4 regions of the Salinivibrio sp. EAGSL genome follow, and region 4 is predicted to be linked to each of the others. Evidence: predicted binding sites of a transcription regulator. Region 4 holds the regulator's gene; each other region holds the start of a gene.
The links. The regulator CRP, encoded in region 4, controls carbon source genes, mostly activating them, when cyclic AMP is high. The targets are predictions, from matches to a motif close to TGTGANNNNNNTCACA.

Region 1 (5,398 bases), on a different contig from region 4:
TCGGTAACTTAGGGCAGCGCGCGGGGAGCTGGTTGTTATCTCCCTTAGGGTGGGGATGCCAAACGGTGTAAATCGCTGCCACAAGCACCACCACGGGGATCGCTTTTTCTAACCATTCAGTGCTTAGCACATCAACCAGTAAAGTCCCTGCGGTTGCGCCAATCAAGGTGCCCCAAAACGCGTGTTGCCAAAATAAAGGCGAAAAAAGACGTTTTTTATAATAGGTAAAGGCGGCGGTGCTGGAGGCAAAGGTCGCGGCCAGTTTGTTGGTACCTAACGCCACATGGGGCGGCAAACCCAGTGATAACAGGGCTGGAACAGTCAGCATGCCGCCACCGCCGGCGACGGCATCGATAAAGCCGGCGACAAAAGCAGTCAGCCCTAGGATCACTAAGGTCGAAAGATCAATCAATTCAAGCATAGTCACTCGTTAATTTAAGGTTCGATCACGCGTTTGAATGGCGGCAGCGAGTCGAGTAAAGATTGGCCATATCTGCGGGTGATAATGCGCCGGTCAAGAAGCACTACCTTACCAGAGTCTTCCTCTTTGCGCAGTAGACGACCGACTGATTGCACCAGCTTTTTACTCGCTTCTGGGACCGCGATTTGTAAAAACGGATTGCCACCGCAGCGTTCAATGTACTCCGCGTGAGCTTCTTCCACTGGAGAAGTGGGGACCGCAAAGGGAATTTTCGTAATAATGAGATTAGTCAATAAGTTACCGGGCAAATCTAAGCCCTCGGAAAAACTGCCGGTGCCAAAAATTATACTGGTTTTGTCCGCACTGACTGCTTGCTGATGGGCCTTTAATAGTGCCGTGCGCGATTGTGTCCCTTGACAGAGCAGTTGCCAGCCGCGTTGTGTGACCGTTTGCTCAATGGCTTGGGTGACTTGTTTCATCTGCCAATAAGAGGCGAACAATACCAAGGACGCTCGCTCGCCCTCTAGGTGCTCAAGAATTTTCTCGCTCAGCGCCGCCGTAAAGGCACTGGCTTGCGGCTCACAAGGCATGGTTGGGATCACCAAGCGCGCTTTATTGGCGTAATCAAACGGCGAGGGCAAGGCTAAATAACGCGAACCATCGCTTTCACTGAGTCCGACTTGGCGGCAAAAATAGCTAAAGCGATTCAGGGCGCGCAAGGTCGCAGAAAACAGGCCAACCCCGGCGGCGCGAGACCAGAGCATTTGATCCAGACGCCAGCCTACTTCTAAGGGAGAGACATGCACCCAAAGATCCCCCTCGCGCTCACGGCAGGCTTGCACCCAACGGGCAAGCGGTGCGCCTTTATCGGCATTCGGTTGGGCCATTAAGGTCCAGACTTTTTCTAAATTTTCTAACCGTTGGAGGAAAAACGCGGTTTCGGCGAGCGCCGGATCAGCCAGTTTGGCAGAAATGTCATTTTCTTTCAGACGCTCATTGATCAAATCATGGATCTTTCCCAATGCCTGATGGGCTTTTTTGCTCGCGGTTTTAAGCTGCTCACTGGGCGCAATCAGGGCTTCGGGCAGTTCACCATCGGCAAAGCGATAACAACCGTCGTCGTTGAGCGACAGTTGACTGAGCATATTTTTTGCCTCGCGTAACCCTGGGATCAGAGTTTGTATCGCCTCGAGTAAGCTATCAACAAAGCGGTGTGCGCGCGTCATATCCGCGGTATTTCCCAACTTGGTAGCGGCTTGGTTCAGCTTTTCTAGCCAACCGACCACGCCGAGCAAACTGGCACTGGCGGCTGAGAAGTCACGCGCCACCGTGGGAAGGTGGTGCGCCTCGTCAATCATATACAGGCACTGCTCTGGCTCGGGCAAGATCACCCCGCCGCCGAGCTCGAGATCGGCGAGCAGCAAGCTATGATTGACCACCACCACATCCGCTTTATCCATTGCCTCGCGTGCTTTGGCAAAGGGGCAACCACGGTGAGCGGGCAGGCCAGCATGGCAGGTGTGTTTGTCAGAGGCGACCGCTTGCCATAGGTGATCGGCAATCGGTTTGGGCCAGCTGTCGCGGTCGCCATCCCATTTTCCTCGACTCAGGGCAACGTAAAGATCATTCAGCAACAATTGCTCGCTGCGCTTGGGCTTTTGGGCAAATAGCGCCCCTTGGATGCTCTCGGTATCTGCCACTGCACTCAGCTTGTGTGCACAGCAATAACGTTGCCGCCCTTTTGCCAAGATAAAATCAAACGGCTTGGGGCAGATACGATGAAAAAACGGGATATCTTTATCGGCGAGCTGCTCTTGCAACGCCACGGTTGCGGTCGACACCACCACTTTTTTATTGTTGTTAAGCGCAAACGGAATCGCGCCCATCAAATACGCCATTGATTTGCCCACCCCAGTGCCGGCCTCGGCCACCAGTAGCCGACGCTTGGGGTCATAATCACCCGCCAAGGTTTTGGCCAGCTCTGCCACTAAATAGTTTTGAGCTTTGCGCGGAATAAAGTGGGGAAGTTGGTCTTGTAGCGTTTGGTAGCACGCGCGAATGTCTGATTTTACGGCAGGGCTGAGCATCAACAGGTCCGAGTAGTAAAGGATAAGCCCCAGTATAACACGGGGAAAAAACGTGAAAACGATCGCGAAATGTAAGTTTTCCTTACAGATATGAGATCTTGGTCACGAATTTAATTTGAACCATTCGCTGCTATCTTGCTGATCTGCCGTTTGATCAACAAAAAGCCGTATTTAAGCTGTTGATTAGTTTTTTATTCTAAAAATTAAATAATAAAAGACATTAGTCAAAATTTTATATCGCAAAGGGTTGTTGTTAAATTTCATCAACGCACACTGCTAACGAGGTTTAAACTGTGATCTTAGTTCATTAGTTTTTCCTATCTGTTTGTTTTTAAGTGTTTTTTGTCTATTTTGTAATGCGCTTCCAGCCAGTTGACAGAACCTCAAATGTTCTGCACGATTAGCCACGAAGTTTCAGTGAACTGGCATTTTGTGCTTTGCAGCGTTTGCTGCCGGTAACAGAGTGACAGTCACCATAAAACAGAGTTCCATGAAGGAACTCATAATGACTAAATAGAAAAGGCAGTGGATTAACCATGAAAAAGACTATTCTAGCAATGGCAGTACCAGCTCTGCTGGCTGCTGGCTCAGCATCAGCAAGCATCAACCTGTATGACGCAGAAGGCGTTAAAGTAGACGCATCAGGTGCTGCTGAAGTTCAGTACATTCAAGAAATCGGTAACAACCAAGACGCGAAATGGCGTCTGGACGATGGCGACTTCGCTATCAATACTGAAATTGCTGTTTCAGACAAATTGACGGCAATTGCTGCGATGGGATTTGAGTTTGAAATGGCTGGTGGCGCTGACGGTGCTGATACTGGCGAATATCGTTCAAACGTAGAAAACGATGAGCTATATGTTGGCTTTAAAGGTGACTGGGGTCAGTTTACTGCCGGTCGTCAATACTTGCTGATGGACGATTCTGGTATCACTAAAGATTACGAGCTGTCAGTAAACAGCTTCGGTGTTGATATCAACCAAGCCACTCAAGTTGGTAAGTATGTATACGACAACGGTACTGTTTACGGTGCTGCAACCTACACTGACTTCAGCGACGGCTTTGACGATGATTCTTTAGGTGCAGCTGCTGATGCAGACAAAGGCTACTACGGCGGTGGGGATGACCTACGCATCTATGAAGCACGTTTAGGTTATCGTTTTGCAGACGTTGACGCGCGTGTATACTATCAGAAAGCTGATAACTTAGGTCGTACTGCTGACCTTGATTCAGACGCGTATAACTTCGAAATCGAATATGCGGGCATCGAAAACGTAGGTATTGCTGCATCTGTTGGCCGTACTTCTGTTGAAGACGACAAAACTGGTACAGTAATTGATACTGAAACGGACTACGTGTCTATCGCTGCTGACTACACCATGGGTAAAACCACCTTTGGTATCGGTTATGATAACAAAGACGTAGAAGGTAACACTTCAGACGTTAACGGTTACTACGCTAACGTGACTTATGCACTGCACAGCAACGCGCATGTGTACGCAGAAGTTGGCGACAGCGACGGTGATGACCAAGACTTTGGCTATGTAGCAGGTATGGAAGTTAAGTTCTAATTGAGCTTAAACCATTATTGCGAGATGTAGCACTGATTACTAAAGCCGCCTCAGGGCGGCTTTTTTCGTCTTACCGTTTGGAGTGACAATGAAAACTTTAACAAAGGCTGCGTGGGTGCTGGGTGCACTGATGGCATCGAGCGCCATCCATGCGGCGGAAATTACCTCAGCACGCCATATTGAATTTTTGGTGGTCGATGGCAGCAAAGTCAGTTTTGACAACTGGGCGCCGCAGCAGAGCATTGAGTTAGATAATGGTACCCATCAGTTGGTGATGCGCTTTGACGGCGAGGTGAAACGCGGCAGTAAAGAGGTGATTTTTACCTCGCGCCCGTATTTGTTTGAGCTGGACGTTGATGGCCGCGATGCCACCATTAACATTGATGCCAATCTAAGAGTGAAAACCCAGGCGACCAGCTATTTTGATGATAACCCACAATGGCAGGCTGAGTTTGATAATGGCGAGGTAATGCCGTTAGAGGCCGTCGAGCTTAAAGGTGATGGCTTTGGCGCCTATGCCGATATGGAAGCGCTGGTGGCCGAGTACAACCGCGAAAACGGTATTATTATCGACCAAGGTGAAAGCAAAAACCTTAACGACGTGTTAGTCGAGGTCGACGACCAAGGACAAGCCTCTATTAAAGGCGATGCCTTGTCGCAGCTTAAGCTTTGGTACACCAAAGCCAGCGACCAAGAGCGTAAAACCTTCCGTCGTTGGATCATTGATCAAGATTAAGCGCGTTCGGGGGAGGCGTGGTAGTCAGTATCACGTGCTTGACAGCCTTAAACGGTCAATAAAAAACGCGCCCAGCGGATGCTGGGCGCGTTTCGTTTAAGCCACGGTGAGACAAGCGAAAGTCGACCTTGGGCTCACACCGATTTACGGGGGCCCGTTGTCGCGCGGCGAGTGGCCGGATCGTGGTGATAATAGTTTGATGCGCGGCACTGCGGACAGCGCTGCTCCGCGGCATCCTTGATTAAATCATCGAGTGGAATGTCACTCTCACAATCGGCACATAATCCGTAAATTTCCAAATCCATGGCACACAAAGCCGCATCGACTTTTTCCAGACGTTCACCGAGGCAACGAATTGCGCCAGGCAGGCCTTGGCTTTCTTTGATCAGCTCTGTGACAGTCAGGGTGTCGCAATGCTTGTCCCAGTCTTCACGCAAACGCGTGGTTAAGGTGGCGATCAGCTCGGCACGCTCACGAGTGAGCTTACGCCGCAGCTGCGCAAGAGTATTTGTATCCATGGTCAGTTCGCTTGATTGGCTAAATGACGTTTATCATGACCCAATGCACCAAGTTGTTACCCTGA
Region 2 (5,398 bases), on a different contig from region 4:
CCTCTGGTGCTATTTTGTCAGCCCCCCAATGATTACTTGCCGGCCCCAGAAGCTTGTTTGGTCACAGGCATTACCCCGCAACTCGCACTGAAAAAAGGGCTGCCCGAACCGGAGTTTATTGCCCAAATCCATGCGGCTCTGTCTCAACCGAACACCTGTGTAATTGGCTATAACAATGTTCGATTTGATGACGAAGTGACACGGTATACCTTATATCGTAACTTTTTTGACCCATATGGGTGGAGCTGGCAAAACGGAAACTCGCGCTGGGATTTACTCGATGTGATGCGCGCCTGTTATGCGTTGCGGCCTGAAGGGGTTGAATGGCCACATGACGAAAACGGTAAGCCCAGTTTTAAGTTAGAAAACTTATCCGTCGCCAATGGCATTGAACACAGTGATGCGCATGACGCCATGGCGGATGTGCACGCGACCATTGAGTTAGCGAAAAAAGTGAAAGCCGCGCAACCCCGGTTGTTTGATTACCTTCTCACTCACCGCCATAAGAATAAAATTAAGCACCTGATTGACGTGGTCAACATGACACCACTGGTACATGTCTCAGGTATGTTTGGCACCGAGCGAGGCAACACCAGTTGGGTTGTGCCAGTGGCATGGCATCCTGACAACCCCAATGCCGTGATCACCGTTGATCTTGCCCGCGATCCTTCACCTTTATTCGCGCTTGATGCCGATGCCCTCCGTGAGCGTTTATATACTCCTCGTCAAGCATTGAGTGACGACCAATTGCCGGCACCATTAAAGCTTATCCATATCAATAAATGCCCGGTCTTAGCCGATGCCAAAGTACTTCGTCCTGACGATGCCGCGCGTCTTGGCGTGGATAGAGAAGCATGTCTTCAACATCTTAAAGCACTAAAGGCGGCGCCCGAAATCCGAGAGAAGCTGGTGGCTGTCTTCGCGCAATCCAAGCCCTTTGACAATCAAGATGTTGATAACGCACTGTATGCTGGCTTTTTTTCAAAAAGTGATCGCAGCGCGATGGACATTATCCGCGCGCAAGATCCAGAAAACCTTGCCGGGATTGACTTGAGTGTCGACGATTGGCGCATCAAACCTCTGTTGTTTCGTTATCGTGCCCGCAACTATCCGTGGACACTTACTGACGATGAACAAAAACAGTGGTTTATGCACCGCCGCGATTATTTTGAAACACACCTTCCCACGTACATGGACAACCTACAGCAACTGGCGGATCATCATCAGGCGGATGAGCACAAGGTCCGTATCTTGAAAGCGGTCTACCATTACGTCGAATCATTAGTCGGTTAGCCTCGATAGACGATGTCGTGTTTTTCGATAGGTTCAACAACCGTTATGGCGACATAGCGGTTGTGCTTTTTTTAATCTATTGTTATTCCTTATAAAATCAGAAAATTCAACATCATGCCTGCATAACTAGACCCAAAAAAGACATGCTAACGAGTTGCAGTTCTGTGATTTGAGTCCACACTTTTATAAAAGCTGTCGTTTGGAGTGGGCTTGATGATGACAACAAAAGTAAATACACGCTGTTACCGTTTTCCTGAAGTAGATTTTGAGCCAGAGAGCCGCACACTGTATTGGACGGATCAGGCAATCACGGTTTTGTCGTATGAAGAATCACGAATGCTCGAAATGCTTTGTTATTACGCAGGCGAGGTGTTGTCAAGTCGCACCTTGTTTAAACAAGTCGCATTACCCGACAGTTCTTTTGCGCAACACCAAAGTGTGGTCACTTCGCTCATGGCTAAGTCTTACCGCAACGGTAAAAAGTGCTTGCCCTTTGACGTGGTTGGCGAGTTTGGTTTTCGTGTTGCTTTACCCCAACAAACCTTTGCGCAACGGCCAACCACGCCGGCGGAAAATCAACCTGATCTCACCCCATCCCCGGCAACGCAATCACCGGCATTAGGGGATCCCTCTTTTAGCATTACAAAACCGCTTATTGTGTTGATTGCGACCGCGAGCCTCATTATTGGCATTACTGCGTTATTAACGCAGTAGCTGTTCGTCGACGCGAAATCCGAGTACTTTCGAGCTCACACTCACACTATTCGCGTTGTGAGCTCAGATCGTTGATGTTTTATCTGACTTTGTCTTATCTCTAATGATCGTGGATCCGGTGACCTTCGCGCTGGCAACATTGGCTTTTGCAGCGTTAGCGTTGGCAAAATTAGAAGGCGAAAAAACATTGATGTCACTCTAACTTTCAGCAACGAAATCAGTTTTGCATATTATGCGTGACTTTTATCACATAATTATCAGGAGTGCTTCCCTACACTGAGCCTCCGTTAATGACTAAGAAGTGATGCTATGCGAACTGCACTAACCGATGCACTGACACAATTGCCCGACGCATTACAACGCGTTGTCTCTGATTGGATAACTGACACACACTTTGGTGCGACATTTTCACCAGAGCAAGTGGCGCAAATGGAAGCCGAAAGTGGCCTATCTGGCGCCGCATTGCGTCTTACTCTATTGCCAATAGCGGCGGCTTATGCGGTGACTCCGATATCAACGTTTAACGTTGGCGCCATCGTTCGTGGCGAAGATGGCACCCTATACTTGGGAGCCAATATTGAGTTCACAGGGGTGCAACTAGGCCAAACCATTCACGCCGAGCAATGCGCGATTGCCCATGCGTGGACCAAAGGGGCAACTCGCTTAACCGATATCACAATCAACTACAGCCCATGTGGTCATTGCCGTCAGTTTATGAATGAGCTAAACGGTGCAGAATCACTCACCATTCAGCTACCAAAAACGGATCCCAAACCGTTACATGCGTATTTACCTGATTCCTTTGGTCCTGCCGATTTAGGGGTTGAATCACGTTTATTAACTGACGCGCCACACCAGTTACCCACAGACGATATTGATATTCCACTACTCAAAGCTGCCGCCGATGCAGCGAACCGAAGTCATGCACCGTATTCGGGTAACTACAGCGGCGTGGCCGTTGAAACATCTGATGGGGCGGTTTTCTCTGGGATGTATGCCGAAAATGCGGCGTTTAACCCGAGTTTACCCCCGCTTCAAGTGGCGCTCATTGCGACCAATATGGCCGGCTATCACTGGGACGACATTCGGTCGGTGGCGCTGGCCGAGATGACAAACAGTACGGTGAGCCATCTGACCGATACCCAAGCCACATTGGACGCGATGGATCCTGATATTCCTTTCGTCTATTCGACCCTTTCAACTTAACCACATGATACGCTTGGCCTCAGCGGGGATTTCTGATCGCTCTGAGGCCTAATTTGCGCTACTATCCGTACGTCTTTTTTCGGATTGTCACGGTAATGAAACAAGTTCATCATCCCCTCCAAGGCGCGGCCTGGATGCTCACTGCAGGCTTATGCTTCGCATTAGTCAACAGCCTTTCTCAATATGTTAGCTTCAAGTTGGGCTTGCCTTCGACGACCGTTGCTTTTATTCAATATGCCATTGCCTTAGTGGCCATGATCCCCTGGTTAAAGCAACTGGGGATTCGTCAATCTTTAAAAACCCAGCACCTTGGGCAACATTGTTTGCGGGTGTTTATTTCTGTTATTGGGATCCAACTTTGGCTATGGGCGCTCGCTTATCCGGTTCCCATTTGGCAAGGCATAGCCCTACTAATGACATCACCGCTGTTTGCAACCATAGGATCGGGGCTATTTCTTCGTGAACGGGTTGGTATTGCACGTAGCTTGGCCACACTTGCGGGTTTTTGTGGCGCGATGATTATCCTAGAACCTTGGTCAAATGGTTTTACATGGGCAACGTTACTGCCGATAGGCGCCGCTTTCTTTTGGGCGACCTATTCATTAATGGTGAAACGGTTATCAGCCTACGATCCACCGACCACGATGGTCGTTTACCTCCTTTTGTTGATCACCCCATTTAATCTACTCTTGGCCGTGCCTGACTGGACACTGCCGTCATCTGCAATGGCATGGTGGATGCTGTTCGGTGCTGGAATGCTCACCGCACTCGCACAGTGGGCAATAGCCAAAGCCTATGCCGCGTCAGATGCCTCGTTTGTTCAGCCGTTTGATCACGCTAAACTGCCGCTGAACGTCCTCTTTGGTTGGCTGGTATTCAGCTGGGTTCCACCTGGCCGGCTATGGCTCGGCGCAGGAATTATTATCGCAGCCGTTTTCTTTATTACCCACTGGGAATCACGACAGTCTAATCAACCTCGAGTCAAAACCGTCTAGCGCAAAACGGCGCTATCCGAGCATGGCTCTACCAAACCGAGCACTAAGCGTTGGCTTTTATCAACCAGACTTGCTCACCTCGGTCACCCTCTGGCTCGGTTTGCGTCTCTAACAACCTAATATCGAGCCCTGAAAACGCCTCTTCCACTATTGACGTATCGATGGAAAACGGCGGATTATCATCGGCCTGCGGATAAAACAAGGTGATCAGTAATAGGCGGCCTCCCGGCGCTAAAAGATCACGCACACGATGCACATACTGATCCCGCATCGACGGTGGCATCGCCACCAAAGCGGCACGATCGTAGATCAGCGAAGTCGGGCTCAAACGTGCAGTAAAAAAGTCACCACTGATCAACTCCAACTCATCGAAACAATAATGTGTATGACCCGACGGCGCACGGTGAACTTGCGGGGTATACAGGTTTTCTGAAAAAAAGGCCCGTACCGCGATATCACTCAGTTCTACACCAATCACATGTTCGTGTTTTTCCGCAAGCCAGTTTAAATCGATGGATTTGCCACACAAAGGCACCAGTACTGTCTCATCGGGCATTGGACAAAGTGTTGACCAGTAACGCATAAGCATTGGGTGCACACTGTCCCGATGAAACCCTATTTGATTTTCAGCCCAACGCTGATGCCAAAATTCTTGTTCCATGGTTTCTCCGAGAAGATGAAAAGCGGCCAGTTTAGCAAGTTATTAAATCAATCTCATTAGCAATTGCTTAAAACGGGTGGAAATTGTTCACGATCTTGATCACAAATTAGTCAAAGAGTAACTTGCGAGGCAGTCCACAAACAAGTACTGTTTATACATACAGTAATGATCATATATACAGGTGCTTTATGTACGCGATGTCTAATGAGTCAAATCAAGCAACGACGCAAACGTCAGTACAGATGCGTGACGGAAGCTATTATTCTTCTGCGTTGAACGCACAGACACCCATCAATGCCCATTGGCTGTCGATGTTACAGGCGTTAGCATTCAAAGCACGACAGCAAAAGTGGATCACGATCATTAATCCACCCCGCTCATTGAACGCCGAGCAGCTTAGTCATTGGGGAATTAATACCAATCAGGTCAGGATGATTTATCGTCGGCATGGGTTTGACGATGAAGCACTGATTGACGCCGCAATGGCCGCAGATACGTCATGTGCGATCATTGCGTTTACACCCACATT
Region 3 (5,398 bases), on a different contig from region 4:
ACGGTACTTTTCTGGGAACACCGGCCAGCCCCACATATTCTCGTCGTCTGCGCGCAAGTGTTGATGCAATGCATCAAAGGTCGCTTGCTGTTTTAAGCTGTCTCCACCTTGCTCAATAAAGTCTAAGAAAGCGCGGCCACGATGCGTCTGTTGCAGCAACTCCCGCTGTTTAAACTCCTCAAACAGTAACGGCAATACCGCCATCTTCAATGCGGCAACTTCACTATAATCGACCCAATGGGTATCACGTACGGCCTGTAATCGACGTTGAAACGCGGCACTGCCCACCAGTTGCTGCGCTTTGGCGCTCAATGAAAACTCTCGCACCGCGCTGACATCGATATACAAAAGATTAAGCCAGCGACGCGATGACGGACTATAAGGACTCGCGGCTTCAGGGTTGGCAGGGAAAAGCGCATGAATCGGGTTCAGACCAACAAAATCTGCCCCGCGTGACGCCAATTCACTGACCAACTGTTTGAGATCGCCAAAATCACCGATGCCCCAATTATGTGGAGTGCGTAAGGTGTAGAGCTGAATACTCGGCCCCCACATTTTTTTGTGCGCATTCAGTTCAGGTTGTTTATAGCACTGAGAAGGCGCCATAATTAACGTCATCTGATAGGGAGATTTGCGGCGCTTTCGGTTTACAAAGAGACGGTGGTAGCCCCAAGGTAGAGCGCACGGTAAGCTAAAAACGAGCGGGCCACCCTCACTGCGTTCATCGCGAATAATTTGTGACTGAAGATAACCTTCAAAGCACTCGCCCTGTTCGGTTTCCAAACGCCAACTAAAATCACTGTCTCTGGCACTGGTGCCAAGGTAAAGCGCAATTTCAACCGGTTCGTTGTCTTGCACCACCTGTACGGGGGCAAGCACATCCATTTTATGTTTTCTCTCCGCTGATGCCAACAACGCATCATCATGACGTGTGTCATAGCCAAGTGACGTTAATAAATCATGTAAGGTACTGTCTGGCACCGCCGCTTCTGTGCCCCAAGCACTGATATAACGGTCGGCAAGGTTCGCCATGTGTGCGACTGTCTTTAATGCAGATTCTTTCATCGCTTTCTCCGAGGGGTCTGCCCCCTTCTTTTATTGGGCAATATTGTTGTCATTATTATCAGGTGGCAAGGCGAATCCCTTGCCACCTATCAGGTTGTTAACCCGTTATATTGCAATTAGCAATTAGCAATTAGCGTTTAATCGCTTTTAGCTGCCAAATATTATTAACATAATCACGGATGGAACGGTCAGAGCTAAACTTACCAACCAGCGCGGTGTTAAGAATGGCTTTGCGTGCCCACTGCGACATGTCTCGATAATCACGATCAATGTCATTGTGTGCGCGGACATAATCGGCAAAGTCAGCCAAACATAAGTACGGATCACCACTTGTCATCACGCTGTCAAAGACAGGGCGCAGCAATCCAGGCTGCCCTGGCGTGAAGGTTTCATCCAATAGGCTATCTAAAGCGGCTTTTAGAAGCGGTTGATTTTGGTACGCTGTTTCGGGTTGATAGCCTTTTTGGCGTAATTCGGTGACCCCATCAACATCTAAGCCGAAGATATAGATATTATCGTCACCCACTTCTTCACGGATCTCGACGTTAGCGCCATCCATGGTACCAATGGTCAAGGCACCGTTAAGGGCCATTTTCATATTACCCGTACCCGACGCTTCTTTACCGGCCATAGAAATCTGCTCAGACACATCGGCGGCTGGAATGATAATTTCTGCCATGCTTACGCGGTAGTCTGGAATAAACACCACTTTAAGCTTATCGCCAACGCGTGGATCGTTATTGATCGTTTCGGCCACCTTGTTGATAGCGAAAATGATCGATTTTGCCAGTTCATAACCTGGGGCTGCTTTGGCAGCAAAAAAGACCACTCGTGGCGCCATGTCAAAGTTTGGCTCGTTAAGCAAGCGCTGATAGAGCGAAATCACATGCAATAGATTCAAGTGCTGACGCTTATATTCGTGTAGACGCTTGATCTGAACATCGAAAATCGCATCGGTGTTAAGCGTGATATCGAGGTTGGATTTTACCCAGTCAGCAAGGCGCTGTTTATTGCGCTTCTTGACCGCCATGAAGGTTTTCTGAAAATCAGCGTCGTCAGCATATTGTGCAACCTGCTCGAGTTGCTCAAGCTGTGCTGGCCACTGCTCGCCAATTTTTTCACTGATCAAGTTTGATAAATCAGGATTACAGAACTTCAACCAACGACGCGGTGTAATGCCGTTTGTCACATTTTGAATGCGACCTGGATAAAGCGCATCAAACTCAGGGAATAAATCACGTTTAACCAACTGTGAGTGCAAGGCCGCGACACCGTTGACAGCATAAGAGCCAATCACACACAGATTCGCCATGCGTACCATGCGCTCACCTTGATCATCGATCACGGATAACACTTGCTGTTTGCGCACATCACCAGGCCACTTTTGCTCCACGTCTTGTAAGAAACGATGGTTGATCTCGAAAATGATCTCCATATGGCGAGGAAGAAGCTCTGCCATGAGCGATTCACTCCACGTTTCAAGCGCTTCAGGTAATAACGTGTGGTTCGTGTAAGCAAAGGTGCGGCTAGCAATGGCCCACGCTTCATCCCAACCTAAGCGATAATCATCTAGCAACACACGCATCAGTTCAGGAATGGCGATCGTTGGGTGAGTATCGTTAAGCTGAATGGTTTCATACTCCGGCAACGCCGCCAACGCATGTCCGGCTTCCAAGTGACGGCGAAGAATGTCACCCACTGAGGCGGCGCTATGGAAGTACTGCTGCATTAAACGCAGCGTCTTGCCCGCATCATGATTATCGTTGGGGTAAAGGACTTTAGTCAGGTTACCCGCATCAATATCAGCTTGCTGCGCATGGGTGTACTCGCCCGCATTAAAAGCATCAAGCGCGAACGGTGTCAGTGCTCGACCTTCCCACAAACGCAATGGATAAACGGTGTTACTTTGGTAACCGACAATGGGTAAGTCCCAAGGCATTGCCTGGATTTTCAAGCTAGGCACCCATTGACGATAGGTATGCCCCGCTTCTTCAACGACCTCAACATGGCCATAAAAACCAATGGTTTGAGTCAGGTCCGGACGGACGACTTCCCAAGGGTAGCCTTCTGGCTCACGCCATGCATCAGGCGCTTCTTGCTGCGCCCCTTGATCGAAAGATTGGCGGAAAAGGCCATACTCGTAGTGTAAGCCATAGCCAACTGCTGGATATTGCTGTGCCGCGAGTGAATCCATAAAGCAAGCGGCGAGACGCCCAAGCCCACCGTTGCCGAGTGACGGGTCACGCTCTTGCTCTAATAAGTCGGTAAGACCCAGACCGAGTTCACCAACGGCCTCAGCAATCACATCGTATAAACCCATGCTAATCAGGTTGTTGCCCGTCAAACGGCCAATGAGAAATTCAAGAGATAAATAGTTAACGCTTTTGGCCTGTTTGATCGCTTGATCGTTTTCAGTCGCCACCAAGTCGCCTGTTGTGTGCTCAGCTAATGCACGCCCTAAGGCAAGGTACCAATCGCGTTGTTGAGCGGTTTCAGGTGCGTGACCTAGCTGGGTCAAGTGTTGGACCATGCTGATTTTAAACGCACTTTTATCAAAGGCATGTTGCTGTTTTGGGGTCATGTCATAACTCTCAATAATGGAATGAAACCTTGATGGCTATTCATCCTGCCCAACTCGAGAGTAACAAACATCCTCCCACTCACAGTGACGGAAAGGAGGAGATAGCAGGGCGTAGAGAGCTGTGTCACACACCAACAGTGAGCCGCCTCTCATCAATCCTAGCATCCACATACAAGCCAGTGATCAACATCACGTTATGGGACAAAAAGCATTCGAAAAGCAGCATGAAAAGTAAGAAATCACTTTTGTTATTTTTGTGCGCCAGCGCAAATTCTATATTTTCCAGGACACATAAATGTACAAAGCTATTTAAAAGGATAGCGAAAACAAAAAACTATTGTGATATAAATCACAAATATAGGGCGTAGATGCACCATTCTAGAGCAATCAACACAAGAGTGGAGAGAGATCATAGTTTGCGATCTAGGAGTCGCATAGACTCCAAGGAGGATAAAGCAGTGTCGCGCTGAGGGGCCGGCACCGTATTTGAGGTTAAGGACAGTGTGTTATGTGGATCCCATCAAAACTTACTCGACCAGGTCGGCTTTATAACGCCATATTGCGCCCTCGGGTGCTCGATATGCTACAACAAGCGCCTCACTATAAATTAGTGATGTTCCGCTCCCCCGCCGGCTATGGCAAAACAACCATGGCCGCACAATGGCTGGCTGATCAGTCCCATGTTGGCTGGTTTAGTATTGATGACAGTGACAATGATAGCTTCCGCTTTATTAACTACTTGTTACAAGCCCTGCATCAAGCCACGCAAGAAGGCTGCGCAAACACCATTAAGCTTGCTGAGAAGCGCCAATTCTCATCGCTTCGTGCACTTTTATCCGATGTGTTTGCCGAGTTAGCGAATTTTCATGCCACCAGCTATCTGGTATTGGATGATTATCAGCTTATTGATAACGAAGAAATCCATGAAGCCATGCGTTTTTTCATCAAGCACATGCCGGATAACCTCACTTTGGTCGTCACTTCACGAGCCAACCCGCCATTGGGCACCGCGAACTTGCGTGTTCGTGACTTAATGATCGAAATCGGGAACGAATTACTCGCCTTTGATAACGAAGAGACCACCCGCTTTTTTAATCAACGCGTGGCCGATGGGGTCGATGAGTCAACCGCCAATGCCTTGTGTACCTACGTTGAAGGTTGGCCGTCAGCATTGCAACTGATTGCGATTCAAGCACAGCACCAAAAGCGTACGCTCATGCAAAGCGCGGCCTCGTGTGCCAGCTTTAACCATGCCCACCTTTGGGACTATTTAGCGGAAGAAGTGTTTGATTTACTTGATACTGAAACCCGTCAGTTTTTGATGAAAGTGTCGGTATTAGAAATGTTCAACGATGAATTAGTCTATGCCTTAACGGAGCGCGGCGACGCGTTGGGGATGCTGGAGTCTCTGAACCGCTACGGTTTATTTATTTATCCACTCGAAGGCGACAACAATTGGTTCCGTTTTCACCATCTATTTGCTGAATTTCTTGCCCATGAGCGCCAGGCTCGGATCCCACAGCAGCAACAAACACTGCATCGGCAAGCGGCCTTAGCTTGGCTCAAGCTTGAATCGCCACATCAAGCATTGCGCCACGCACGTTATGGCGAGGATGATGCCCTGTTGGCAGATATTCTGAATCAATATGGTTGGCGGATGTTTAACCGTGGGGAGCTATCGACCCTCGAAGCGGCTATCAGCAAGCTAAATAACGAGTACTTGTACCAGTATCCGAGTTTAAGCCTACTTCG
Region 4 (5,398 bases):
GATTTATGTGAGCCTACTGAGTGAGGAAGCTCGTGCAGTTATCGGTCAAGTGCACCCGAATACCCGTCCAGCATTACGCTTGTTGGAAAAAGAGGGCTTTTCTTGCCGTGGTTATGTCGACATCTTTGATGCGGGCCCAACGGTAGAATGCTTACGCCCCAATATTGAGTCTGTACGTCACTCTTTCACCGCCTCAGCGCGCGTACGAGAGCACAGTAGCGCACAGGATTATTTAATATCGAATACCGATTTTGCTGGCTTCCGTGCCACCGCGGCGAAAGCTGCGATCGATCACGAAACCAATCAAGTTGTGATTAGCCCAGCGGTTGCCGATGCATTGAATGTAAAAAACGGCGATCAACTGCGTTTGATTGCCATGGGGGGATAAAATGACAAAGCAATCAGCAGGCCATTTGATTCATGGCGAGTGGGTAAAAGGCGAGGGCGAGATCATGACCTCGCAAAACCCCTTTGATAGTCAATGTATTTGGCAAGGTGCAGAAGCGAGTCGTTCGCAAGTGGAGCAAGCAGTCAGCGCCGCACGCGACGCGTTTTTGCGTTGGCGTAATACCGATTTTTCTGAGCGCCAAGCGCTGGTGGAGCGCTTTGCCGAGATAGTGAAAGCCAATACCGATGAACTGGCTCGGGTCATTGCCGAAGAAACGGGCAAACCCTTGTGGGAAACCAAAACCGAAGTCGGGGCCATGGTAGGCAAAGTGGCGATCTCCTTGCGCGCGTACCACGAAAGAACAGGCTCACGTGAAAAAGACGTCAATGGCACCCAAGCGGTATTACGCCATCGTCCACTTGGCGTTATGGCGGTATTCGGGCCTTACAATTTCCCTGGGCATCTACCTAATGGCCACATTGTTCCAGCTTTATTGGCGGGCAACAGCGTAGTATTTAAACCCTCTGAGCTGACGCCAAAAGTCGCAGAGAAGACCTTGGGCTATTGGCTCGAAGCGGGATTACCGCAAGGACTGATCAGCCTGGTACAAGGTGGGCGCAATACCGGCGAGGCGCTGGCCCAAGCGCGCGGTATTGACGGTTTATTGTTTACCGGTAGCGCCAATACGGGGCATATTCTTCATCGTCAGTTTGCTGGCCAGCCCGATAAAATGCTGGCGCTGGAAATGGGAGGCAATAACCCCTTGGTGGTGAGTGATCAGTTCGGTGATTTAGACGCCACGGTATACACCATTATTCAATCGGCCTACCTCAGTGCCGGTCAGCGGTGTACGTGTGCACGCCGCCTGCTGCTGCCTGAGGGAGAAGTGGGTGACAAGATCTTGACTCGCCTAGCACAATGGACCAAAACCGTGCGAGTGGGTGGCCAGTTTGATGATCCCGCGCCTTTCATGGGCGCCCAAATTTCAATGGCTGCCGCCGAGGGGATTTTGGCCACACAACAGAAATTGATCGATCTGGGAGCTACCCCCGTCATAGAGTGCGAGCATTTACACGATGCGGTGATTTCTCCAGGGATTTTAGATGTGAGTGGCATTCAAGCGTTACCCGACGAAGAGTATTTCGGTCCGCTACTACAAGTGCAGCGCTATCAGGATATGGCTGATGCGATCACGAAGGCGAATGATACCCGCTATGGTTTGTCGGCAGGCCTTATCAGTGAAGACGAGGGCGAATGGCAATACTTCCTCGATCATATTCGCGCAGGGATTGTGAATCGTAATCGTCAGTTGACAGGGGCAAGCGGTGATGCGCCATTTGGCGGGCCAGGTGCGTCGGGTAATTTACGTCCAAGCGCTTACTATGCCGCCGATTATTGCGCTTATCCCATGGCATCAATGGAAGGGGAGCAGGTGGTACTGCCTGAGACGTTCGCCCCCGGTATTCCGACTCAACAAGATTAAGGAGACCAATATGGACAGTGGCCAAGCGTTATTCGATAAATTATGGCAAGACTATATTAACCGTCTTTGCCCATCGGCACATCAGGTACATGCCTTGCTCGAAGAAGGGCAGCCTTTAATCAATGATCATATTGCCTTGCGGACATTTGGTTTGCCCAAGGTTGGGCTTGAGGTCTTGGCGCGCCCCTTCCTGGCGCTAGGCTATCAGCAAAAAGGGGACTATACCTTTGAAGCGAAAAAGCTCAATGCCTGCCATTTCGAGCACCCCGATCCTTTGATGCCGAAAGTGTTTATCAGTGAATTGATGGTCGAGCAATGCTCGCCTGCGCTGCAAGCCATTGTTCATAAGCTGGTGGCACAAGTCGATGCGTCGTCACTAACAGGGAGCGATTTTCTTCATCAGGGGCGGCTTTGGGACATCGATAGCGCCACCTATCAAGCGCTTGCTGAGGAGAGTGAATACGCGTCCTGGGTAGCCGCGCACGGTTATGGCGCGAATCATTTCACAGTGAGTGTCAATCAGTTAAAGGCTCATGATCATTGCCAATCGGTTAATCAAAAGCTGCGAGACAATGGCTTTGCAATTAACGAAGCGGGTGGGGAAGTAAAAGGGGACGCATCCGTTTATCTGGAGCAATCCTCCACCATGGCTGACCGTGTCCCTGTTGTTTTCTCTGATGGCACGCAAACCATTCCAGGTGGGTTTTATGAGTTTGCTAAGCGTTATGTGTTGCCCAACGGTGAGTTGTACCAGGGGTTTGTTGCCGCTTCAGCGGATAAAATTTTTGAGAGCACGCACTAACAAATAGTGGATATAACGAGGCCTAAACGGTTAAGGAAGAGTTCGCTCTTCCTTTTTTTTTGTTTTAAAAAGAAAAACCGACGCCAGGGCGTCGGTTGGGAATACAGAGAGCGCTGTGATTAGCGGGTACCGTATACCACGATGGTTTTACCATGGGCTGAAATAAGGTTTTGCTCTTCCAGCATTTTAAGAATACGCCCCACGGTTTCACGCGAGCAGCCAACGATTTGGCCAATTTCTTGACGTGTGATCTTAATTTGCATGCCATCAGGGTGCGTCATGGCATCGGGTTGCTTCGCTAAATTCAACAAGGTTTGCGCAATACGGCCCGTGACGTCCAGGAAGGCAAGATCCCCCACTTTTTGGCTGGTCACTTGCAAACGGCGCGCCATTTGTGAGGACAAACGCATCAATATATCGGGGTTAACCTGGATCAGTTGGCGGAACTTTTTGAATGAGATTTCTGCCACTTCACAAGGAGACTTAGCCCGAACCCAAGCGGTACGCTCCTGATCATCTTCGAAAAGGCCTAGCTCACCGATGAAATCACCTTGGTTAAGATAAGACAGGATCATTTCCTTGCCTTCTTCATCTTTGATTAGAACGGCGACAGACCCTTTCACGATGTAATACAAGGTCTCCGCTTTTTCGCCTGCATGAATCAGCGTGCTTTTAGACGGATACTTGTGGATGTGACAATGTGAAAGGAACCACTCGAGTGTAGGGTCTGTTTGAGGTTTTCCTGGAACCATATAACTTATTTCCTCTGCATGTGTTGCCCGGCAACAACGTCCTATCTTTGTCTGAGGGGTAACCCACCAGATCTATGCACAGAATACGAAGTCTGGGCGCGGGCTACAAGCTCACTGTATGTTAACAAGAGTGTATCTTTTTTTGTTAGCAATTTCTTGATTTTGATCTAGGCCAACCGCCTAAAAAACTGGCAAAAACGTGGCTAAGATCACGGCTTGAGAAGTAATACACGATAGATGCGCTACGCCCTAGCCAATCTTGCCTTTTTCGATTAGCTGCTGAATCAATGGACGGATGATAAGTTCCATCGCAAAGCCCATCTTACCGCCTGGCACGACGAGTGTATTATGCCGTGACATAAAAGACCCCGTGATCATTTGCAGCAGATAAGGAAAGTCGACGTTTTTCATCCCTCGAAAGCGGATCACCACAAAGCTCTCATCCAACGAAGGAATGCCTTTGGCGTTCAGTGGGTTGGAGGTATCGACCGTCGGCACCCGTTGAAAGTTAATGTGAGTGCGTGAGAATTGCGGCGTAATATAATGCAAATAATCGTCCATCGACCGCACAATCGAGTCGGTGACCGCTTCGCGTGAGTGGCCCCTATCGCGGGTATCGCGGACAAACTTCTGAATCCACTCAAGGTTGACGATCGGGACCATACCAATCAATAGGTCGACATGTTGGGCGACATTGACCTCACCATCAACCACACCGCCGTGCAAGCCTTCGTAAAATAGTACGTTGGTATTGTCGGGTAAATCCTGCCATGGTGTGAAGGTCCCTGGCATTTGATTGTAGGGCACCGCTTCGTCAAAGGTATGCAAGTAGCGGCGATATTTGCCTGTGCCGAGTTCACCGTACTCACGGAAAAACTGCTCTAATCGCGGAAAATCATTGGCGGTGGGGCCAAAGTAACTAATGTGCCGTCCTTGCTCACGTGCTTTACGGATCTCGACGTCCATTTCCGGTCGCGTAAAGCGATGGAAACTGTCCCCTTCTAGCCACGCCGCTTTGATGTTCATCATCTGGAACATCTTACGGAATGCTTCGGATGTGGTGGTGGTCCCTGCTCCTGAAGAGCCGGTGACCGCGATGATTGGATGTTTAGCCGACATGACGCGCCCTGTCATTCAGTCTGAATGTGTATCGCTGTTTATTGCGTACAGCGATGCTAAGATCTGAGTGCTTCTTTACGACGAATATCCACTGTCTCGTGCAACTCAGAATACACAATCACGGCGTCGCCGGATTGCAGTTGTTGGCGAACATCCGCCACTTTTTGTGCAAAGCTGACTTCCTGCTCACCATAATCGGTTCCTTCCCGTAACACAAAGTGCTCGATTAAACGAGTCAGTGTTTCCTCAGGGACCGATTGCCAAGGAACCATCATACTACATCACCTTTTGTTGATTTATGGCTGAGACGTTAGGGTGCTTGATGCTGATATTGTGAATCAGCTCGCATTTTACCCAATCATTCAACACAATGCAGTAGATCAATGTGCGTCGGTCTTTTTTGCTTTGCGTGGCGTCCTTTTTTAACGGGACGAGCAAAGGCGTGAGGCTAACCAGTGAGGCACCGACTGCTCCAGCCAGAACTGTGGCTGGCGCCAACTGCCGGTAACAAAACCAACATGCCCACCATGTTCGCTCAGTTGATAGTCAATATTCGCGGGCAGAGGCGAGGTTGGGATCACTGCGTCGGTCATAAAGGGATCGTCTTTCGCATGGATAATCGCAAGTGGGACCGTAATAGCGTCAAGGACAGATAAACCACTACAGCTTTGATAGTAGTGTTGAGCATCGTCAAAGCCATGCAGCGGTGCGGTGACCGTTTGATCAAACTCGAACAGAGTTTTAATCTTTGGCCGCTCCCCAGCATGCCACCGACCCACTTTTTGGTGTCGGGTAAGTTTTTCCGATAAGGTTTGTCGCATCGACCGTAGCAAATACGCTTGATAAACACGGGA

Region 1: a site for CRP is predicted at 2,600-2,615, ahead of dinG (ATP-dependent DNA helicase DinG). Genes of this name have one in related genera too.
Region 2: a site for CRP is predicted at 2,243-2,258, ahead of cdd (cytidine deaminase). Genes of this name have one in related genera too.
Region 3: a site for CRP is predicted at 3,760-3,775, ahead of HLG76_RS04710 (glycogen/starch/alpha-glucan phosphorylase). Genes of this name have one in related genera too.

What each region holds. Positions count from the first base shown of each region.
Region 1 covers NZ_JABWMG010000003.1:40,593-45,990, forward strand. The annotation lists gene HLG76_RS02645 (TSUP family transporter) at 1-421, opposite strand, end outside; gene dinG (ATP-dependent DNA helicase DinG) at 436-2,508, opposite strand; gene HLG76_RS02655 (porin) at 3,045-4,079, shown strand; gene HLG76_RS02660 (DUF2057 domain-containing protein) at 4,168-4,815, shown strand; gene HLG76_RS02665 (conjugal transfer protein TraR) at 4,950-5,333, opposite strand.
Region 2 covers NZ_JABWMG010000001.1:232,567-237,964, forward strand. The annotation lists gene sbcB (exodeoxyribonuclease I) at 1-1,293, shown strand, start outside; gene HLG76_RS01050 (hypothetical protein) at 1,507-2,007, shown strand; gene cdd (cytidine deaminase) at 2,317-3,213, shown strand; gene HLG76_RS01060 (DMT family transporter) at 3,309-4,208, shown strand; gene HLG76_RS01065 (thiopurine S-methyltransferase) at 4,252-4,869, opposite strand; gene HLG76_RS01070 (hypothetical protein) at 5,058-5,398, shown strand, end outside.
Region 3 covers NZ_JABWMG010000005.1:129,588-134,985, reverse strand. The annotation lists gene malQ (4-alpha-glucanotransferase) at 1-1,065, opposite strand, end outside; gene HLG76_RS04710 (glycogen/starch/alpha-glucan phosphorylase) at 1,196-3,646, opposite strand; gene malT (HTH-type transcriptional regulator MalT) at 4,155-5,398, shown strand, end outside.
Region 4 covers NZ_JABWMG010000002.1:13,935-19,332, reverse strand. The annotation lists gene astA (arginine N-succinyltransferase) at 1-388, shown strand, start outside; gene astD (succinylglutamate-semialdehyde dehydrogenase) at 390-1,871, shown strand; gene HLG76_RS01495 (DUF1338 domain-containing protein) at 1,882-2,673, shown strand; gene crp (cAMP-activated global transcriptional regulator CRP) at 2,793-3,425, opposite strand; gene HLG76_RS01485 (phosphoribulokinase) at 3,675-4,544, opposite strand; gene HLG76_RS01480 (YheU family protein) at 4,601-4,819, opposite strand; gene HLG76_RS01475 (hydrolase) at 4,967-5,398, opposite strand, start outside.